Linked DNA regions of Acuticoccus sediminis. The protein of the gene in region 1 interacts with the protein of each later gene in a pairwise test. Links are inferred from orthologs where the notes say so. Each region holds a gene or a part of one and is shown on either strand. Other genes may lie near its edges.

Region 1 (3,173 bases):
TCCATCGCCGTCCACAACATCGCCCCCGAGGCCTATCCGGAGTTCCACAAGAAGCTCCTGTCCTCGGAAGGCCGGGCGGACGATCAGGTCGCCTTCGCCGTCGTCGACGAGATGGGCCTGCCGCGCGACGAGATCGAAGTCGCCATGCGCTCCGACAAGGTGCGGGACACCGTGTCCGAAAGCAACCGGCTCGCCCGCCTCTTGCAGATCGAAGGAACGCCGTCCTATGTGATCGGCGACGTCGTCGAACAAGGTGCCGTGGGTGTCGATCAGCTTCGCGCAAGAATTAATCAACAACGCTGCGGCGAGGACGTCTGCTAACCCTTGGATAACGCGGCACCATCGCCTAGGTAGGCGGGGGCGGCGGCAGAGCCTCTAGCTTTTCCGCCTTCCGCTTATCACCAGCGTCCTTTAGTAAGCTGGGCGCTAAATCTTACACACATTGCGGTACCCGACCGCGGCAAATGAAAGGCCTCGACCCCACCTCTGGGTCCCGTTGAATCGTAATGGCAGACACACCCCCAATTGACGAAGCGGCCATACGCACGATCGCCGCGTTGCTGCATGAAACGGACCTTTCGGAGATCGAGATCGTCCATGGCGAGACCAAGCTGCGGGTCGCGCGTCATGTGAGCCCCACGCCCGTCACCGTCGCGCCGCCGCCGGTCGCCTCCGCCGCTCCCGCCACCGCCGCCCCCACCGGCCCGGCCAAGGCACCCGAGGGCGCCGTCCTGTCGCCGATGGTCGGGACCGCCTACCGCGCGCCGGAGCCGGGCTCGCGCCCGTTCGTGGACGTCGGCGAGACGGTGCGCGTCGGCCAGGTGGTCATGATCGTCGAGGCGATGAAGACGATGAACCAGATCATCGCCGAGCGTGCGGGCACTGTGACGGACATCTTCGTCGAGGACGGTCAGCCGGTCGAGTACGGCGAGCCGCTGCTGGCGATCGCTTAAGATGTTCCGCAAAGTGCTCATCGCGAACCGCGGTGAGATCGCGCTTCGCGTCCAACGCGCCTGCAAGGAGCTCGGCATCCAGACCGTCGCGGTCCACTCCACCGCCGACGTCGACGCGATGCATGTGCGCCTTGCCGACGAATCCGTGTGCATCGGCCCCGCGCCGGCGTCCGAGAGCTACCTGAACATCCCGGCGATCGTCGCGGCGTGCGAGATCACCGGCGCCGACGCGGTCCACCCCGGCTACGGGTTCCTCTCCGAGAACGCGCGCTTCGCCGAGATCCTGGAAGCGCACGACATCACCTTCATCGGCCCGACGCCGGAGCAGATCCGCATCATGGGCGACAAGATCGAGGCCAAGCGCACGGCAAAGGCCCTCGGCCTGCCGGTCGTTCCGGGCTCGGAGGGCGCCGTGCGCTCCGAGGCGGAGCTGCGCGCGGTGGCGGCCGAGATCGGCTACCCGGTCCTCATCAAGGCGAGCGCCGGCGGCGGCGGCCGCGGCATGACGGTCGCCCGCTCGGCCGACGAGGTCGTGCAGGCCGCGCAGCGCGCCCGGGCCGAGGCCAAGGCCGCATTCGGCAACGACGACGTCTATCTCGAGAAGTATCTCACCACGCCGCGCCACATCGAGATCCAGGTGATGGGCGACGGTCAGGGCGACGCGGTCGCCCTCGGCGAGCGCGACTGCTCGCTCCAGCGCCGCCACCAGAAGATCTGGGAAGAGGCCCGCTCCCCTGCCCTCAACGAGGACCAGCGCAAGCGGATCTACGACACCTGCGCCAAGGCCATGCGGGACATGCGCTACCGCGGCGCCGGCACGATCGAGTTCCTGTACGAGAACGGCGAGTTCTATTTCATCGAAATGAACACGCGCCTGCAGGTGGAGCACCCGGTCACGGAGATGATCACCGGGCTCGACCTCGTCCACGCGCAGCTCCGCGTCGCCTCCGGCGGCAAGCTCGGCATCTCGCAGGAGGACGTGACGTTCAACGGCCACGCGATCGAGTGCCGCGTGAACGCCGAGCACCCGCGCACGTTCGTGCCGTCCCCGGGGACGATCACGCACTACCATCCCCCTGGCGGGCTTGGTGTCCGGGTCGATTCAGCGGTGTACCAAGGCTACCGGATCCCGCCGTACTACGATAGCCTGATCGGCAAGCTCATCGTTCATGGCAACAACCGGGTCGAGTGTCTCATGCGTCTCCGGCGCGCGCTTGACGAATTCGTGGTGGACGGCATCGAGTCGACCCTCCCGCTGTTCCGCGAGCTCGTTCAAGATCCGGACATCGCAAACGGTGCATACGATATCCACTGGCTGGAATCGTTCCTGGCGCGAGGGAAGGTATGACGAGTCCCGACAATATCGTCCTTGAGATCACGCCCGAGGTTCTGTTGAAGGCCTACGCGTGCGGGATCTTCCCGATGGCCGAATCGGCGGACGATCCGGGACTTTATTGGATTGAACCAGAGCGGCGGGGCATCCTGCCGCTCGATTCGTTTCATATCCCCCGTCGCCTCGCGCGGCTGGTCCGCCAGGACCGCTTCGAGGTGCGGGTCGATCATGACTTCAGCGGCGTGATCGAGGGCTGTGCGACGCCCGCCCCGGGCCGCCAGCGCACCTGGATCAACGGCCGCATCCAGCAGCTCTACACGAGCCTCTACAAGCTCGGGCAGGCCCACTCGGTCGAGACCTACCTCGACGGCGAGCTGGTCGGCGGCCTCTACGGCGTGCGGCTCGGCGGCGCGTTCTTCGGCGAGTCCATGTTCTCCACGGTGCGCGACGCGTCGAAGGTGGCGCTGGTGCACCTTGCGGGCCGGCTCGCGCTCGGCGGCTTCACCCTGCTCGACGCGCAGTTCATCACCGACCATCTCAGCCAGTTCGGCGCCGTCGAAGTGAGCCGCCGCCACTATCAGCAGCTCCTCGACGAGGCGCTGCGCATCAACGGCGACTTCGCCCCCGGTCGGACGTACTCCGGCGCCGAGGTCCTCGTCCCCTTCTCCGAGCGCTGAGGCGCACGCCAGAGCCCCAGCCCCGTAGGGCACGTCAGGCAGGCCCGCCCGCCGGAGCCCGTCTGCGATGCTCTGCCCAATTCGGCAATTGTCCTTCGGCACGCCCCGACGAGGCCCATGCGGCGCGGAGCGCATCCGCCGCCGCGCGCATCAGTCCTCGAGCTCGCCCTCTTCCGGCACCACGATCGGCGCGCGGCTGGCGTGGAACGG
Region 2 (3,297 bases), on another replicon or contig:
GGCGCGCGACGGCCCGCTTGTTGGCAGGTTTCGCCTTATTCTCCTTGCGCGGCGGTCTCATCGGGTGAGCGCTTCGCGAAGGTCGTAGAGGGCGATCGCCGCAGCAGCCGCATCGCCGCCCTTGTCCTTCTGCTTCGGGTCTGCCCGCACCAGCGCCTGCTCCTCGTTCTCCACCGTCAGAATCCCGTTGCCCAGCGGCAGCCGGTTCGCCACCGTAAGGTCCATGATCGCCCGATTTCCTTCGTTGGCGACAATCTCGAAATGGTACGTTTCGCCGCGGATCACGCAGCCCAGCACCGCGAAGACGGAGTACGGCAGATCCCGCCGCCGTGCCGACGTCAGCGCCATCGACAGCGCCGTCGGGATCTCGAGCACACCCGGGACGCTGATGACGTCCGCCTCGAACCGGCGCTTGGCGAACTCGGCCTTGGCGCCCGCCAGAAGCATGTCCGCGATGTGATTGTAGAAGCGGGCTTCGATGATGAGCGCGCGAGAAGCCATGATGTCGTCCTTCGAAACGCCGCGCGAGGCGGCTGTCGCCCTGTCGATCGCCGACGGGCCGCTTTGCTAGCCGGCTATCCGTGCGCCAACAAGGCGGGCGACGTACCGCGCAATCGTGTCGACTTCAATGTTGACGAGATCGCCGGGCCGCCGATCCGCCCAGGTGGTGACCGCCAGCGTGTGCGGAATCATCGCCACCGTGAAGGTCTCCCCGGGCTCGTTCAGGCCGGAATGGGGGATGGGCGCGGTCGCGATGGTGTCCGTCGGGTCGTTCACCGTCAGCGAGGTGCCGTCGAGCGCCACGGAGCCCTTGTGGGCCAGCAGCGGCATGAGCTGCGGCGGCGGGGCGAAGCGGAAGGTGGTCATCTCCTCCCCGTCGACCCGCTCGACGATCTCGGCCCGGCCGTCCACGTGACCCGAGACCAGGTGGCCGCCGAGCTCGTCCCCGGCCTTCAGCGACCGCTCCAGGTTGATGCGGTCGCCGGTCTTCCAGCTGCCGATGGTCGTCTTGTCCATGGTCTCGCCCGACACGTCGACGCTGAAGGCCGAGCCGGTGCCGTGCGGCTCCAGCGTCGTCACCGTCAGGCAGCAGCCGGAGCAGGCGATCGATGCGCCGATGGCGATCGACTCGACCGGGTAGGCCGACGCGATGGTGAGCCGTGCACCGTCCCCGAACGCCTCGCAGCGGGTGATGGTGCCGACGTCGGTGATTATCCCAGTGAACATCTATCGCAGCCAGTGAAGCCATCGGTCGTCGCCGACGGGTGACACGTGGCCCAGTGCGAAGCGTTGCGCAAGCCTTGAACGCCCCTCCCCGCCGAATGGGCGGACCAGATCCCCGCCGAGCGCATGGGGCCCCTCGATCCACACCACCTCGTCGATGAGATCGGCCGCCCACAGCGCCTCGGCGAGAGCCGCGCCGCCTTCCACCATCAGCCGCGTCACCCCGGCCGCCGCGAGGGTGGCGAGGGCCGCGGCCGGGTCGATCCGCCGGTCCGCGCCCCGGGGCACCGCGACCACCGTCGCCCCCGCCGCCTCCAGCGCGGCGACACGGCCCGCGTCGACGTCGGGAGCGGCGAGGATCGTCGGCCCGGCGACGGTGCCGAAGGTCTTGGCGGGGCCGGCGAAAATCGCCGCGGTCGGCGGCGTGCGCGCCTCGGTGTCGAACACCACGCGCTGGGGCGAGAGTCCGGCCATGCCCGGCAGGCGGCATGTCAGCGCCGGATCGTCGGCGAGGACGGTCCCGGATCCGACCGCGATGGCGTCATGCTCGGCCCGCATCACATGCACGAAGCGGCGCGTCAGCGGCCCCGTGACGGCGACCTGCCCCGCTCCGAGCCGGCCGATGGCGCCGTCCGCCGATACCGCGAGCTTCAGCGTGACGTACGGACGGCCGAGGCGCATGCGGGTGAGATGGCCGGCCATGTCGCGCGTCGCCTGCGCGGCGCCGAGGCCGACATCGACGTCGATGCCGGCCGCGCGCAGCCGGCTGGTGCCGCGCCCGGCGACTTCCGGGTTGGGGTCCTCGATCGCCACCACCGCGCGGGCGATGCCGGCGGCGATCAGAGCGTCCGCGCAGGGCGGGCTCTTGCCGAAATGAGAGCAGGGTTCGAGCGTGCAGTAGACCGTCGCGCCGCGCGCCGCGTCGCCGGCCTGCCGCAGCGCCACCACCTCGGCGTGCGGGCGTCCGCTGTCCGCCGTGCGCCCGAGCCCGACCACGACCCCGTCCTTGACGATCACGGCACCGACCGACGGATTGGGCGCGGTGCGCCCGTTCCCCTGCCGGCCGAGCGCCAGGGCCGCCGCCATCCACGACTGGTCCGAGCGGCGCGTCCCGGTGTCCCATGCGGCACGGGTCAGCATAGTCGATCCTTCCGGGTGTCCGTCCTGGCGAGCATGACACGCTGTGTAGATCGTCGCCGCCGCCCGGAACACCGCCGCGGCGCGTCCATCCTCAGCTCGCGCGTCGTCGCGCGGTTGCCGCGCCCGCTACTCGGCCGCGTCCTCGGCGTCGTCCGCGGCCGCGGCCTCGGCGGGCCCGCGGACCTGGCCGACGCTGTGGGCGAGCTCGGTCACGAACGCCTCGAAGTCCCGCGCCTCCGAGAAGTTGCGGTACACCGAGGCGAAACGCACGTACGCCACGTCGTCGATGCCCTTCAGCGCGTCCATCACGCGGTCGCCGATCTCGGCCGCCGTCACCTCGCTCTCCCCCGTCGCCTCGAGCTGGCGCACCAGGCCGGAGATCATCCGCTCTATGACCTCCTCGTCGATGCAGCGCTTGCGGGTGGCGATCTGGATGGAGCGGGCGAGCTTGTCGCGGTCGAACGGCTCGCGCTTGCCGGAACGCTTCACCACGGTGAGCTCGCGCAGCTGCACGCGCTCGAACGTGGTGAACCGACCGCCGCACACCGTGCAGGCCCTGCGGCGGCGGATCGCGGCCCCCTCCTCGGTCGGCCGCGACTCCTTCACCTGGCTGTTGTCGGCCCCGCAGTACGGGCAGCGCACGTCCTACTCGGCGTAGATCGGGAAGCGCGCCGTCAGGGCGTGCGCCTCGTCCTTCACCTTCTTCGACACCGCCTCGTCGACGTTGCCGCCCTGGTCCATGGCGTCGACCACCTCGGCAATCATGCGCGCCACGTCCTGGAACTCGGCGACGCCGAAGCCGCGAGTGGTGCAGGCCGGGGTGCCGACGCGGATGCCCGACGTCACCATCGGCTTCTGCGGGTCGTTCGGCACGCCGTTCTTGTTGGTGGTGATCGACGACAGGCCGAGGCCCTTCTCGGCGTCCTTGCCGGT

What was found.
Region 2: the proteins of accC (region 1) and ribD interact in binary tests that used the Escherichia coli proteins (3 or more experiments, as listed by UniProt). The link is inferred for Acuticoccus sediminis from one-to-one orthologs.

What each region holds. Positions count from the first base shown.
Region 1 is NZ_QHHQ01000007.1:155,696-158,868, reverse strand. The notes cover bases 270-3,127. They hold accC (acetyl-CoA carboxylase biotin carboxylase subunit), read left to right. Parts: upstream 270-954; coding sequence 955-2,301; downstream 2,302-3,127. Other genes in these bases: DLJ53_RS26515 (DUF2155 domain-containing protein), read right to left, coding at 3,114-3,127; aat (leucyl/phenylalanyl-tRNA--protein transferase), read left to right, coding at 2,298-2,963; accB (acetyl-CoA carboxylase biotin carboxyl carrier protein), read left to right, coding at 507-953; DLJ53_RS26535 (DsbA family protein), read left to right, coding at 270-321. Also shown: more of DLJ53_RS26535, read left to right, coding at 1-269; more of DLJ53_RS26515, read right to left, coding at 3,128-3,173. UniProt on the Escherichia coli protein: This protein is a component of the acetyl coenzyme A carboxylase complex; first, biotin carboxylase catalyzes the carboxylation of the carrier protein and then the transcarboxylase transfers the carboxyl group to form malonyl-CoA.
Region 2 is NZ_QHHQ01000006.1:46,602-49,898, reverse strand. Bases 297-3,278 are described here. They hold ribD (bifunctional diaminohydroxyphosphoribosylaminopyrimidine deaminase/5-amino-6-(5-phosphoribosylamino)uracil reductase RibD), read right to left. Parts: upstream 2,365-3,278; coding sequence 1,228-2,364; downstream 297-1,227. Other genes in these bases: glyA (serine hydroxymethyltransferase), read right to left, coding at 3,010-3,278; nrdR (transcriptional regulator NrdR), read right to left, coding at 2,491-3,006; DLJ53_RS24230 (riboflavin synthase), read right to left, coding at 568-1,227; ribH (6,7-dimethyl-8-ribityllumazine synthase), read right to left, coding at 297-501. Also shown: transcription antitermination factor NusB, read right to left, coding at 1-61; more of ribH, read right to left, coding at 58-296; more of glyA, read right to left, coding at 3,279-3,297. UniProt on the Escherichia coli protein: Converts 2,5-diamino-6-(ribosylamino)-4(3h)-pyrimidinone 5'-phosphate into 5-amino-6-(ribosylamino)-2,4(1h,3h)-pyrimidinedione 5'-phosphate.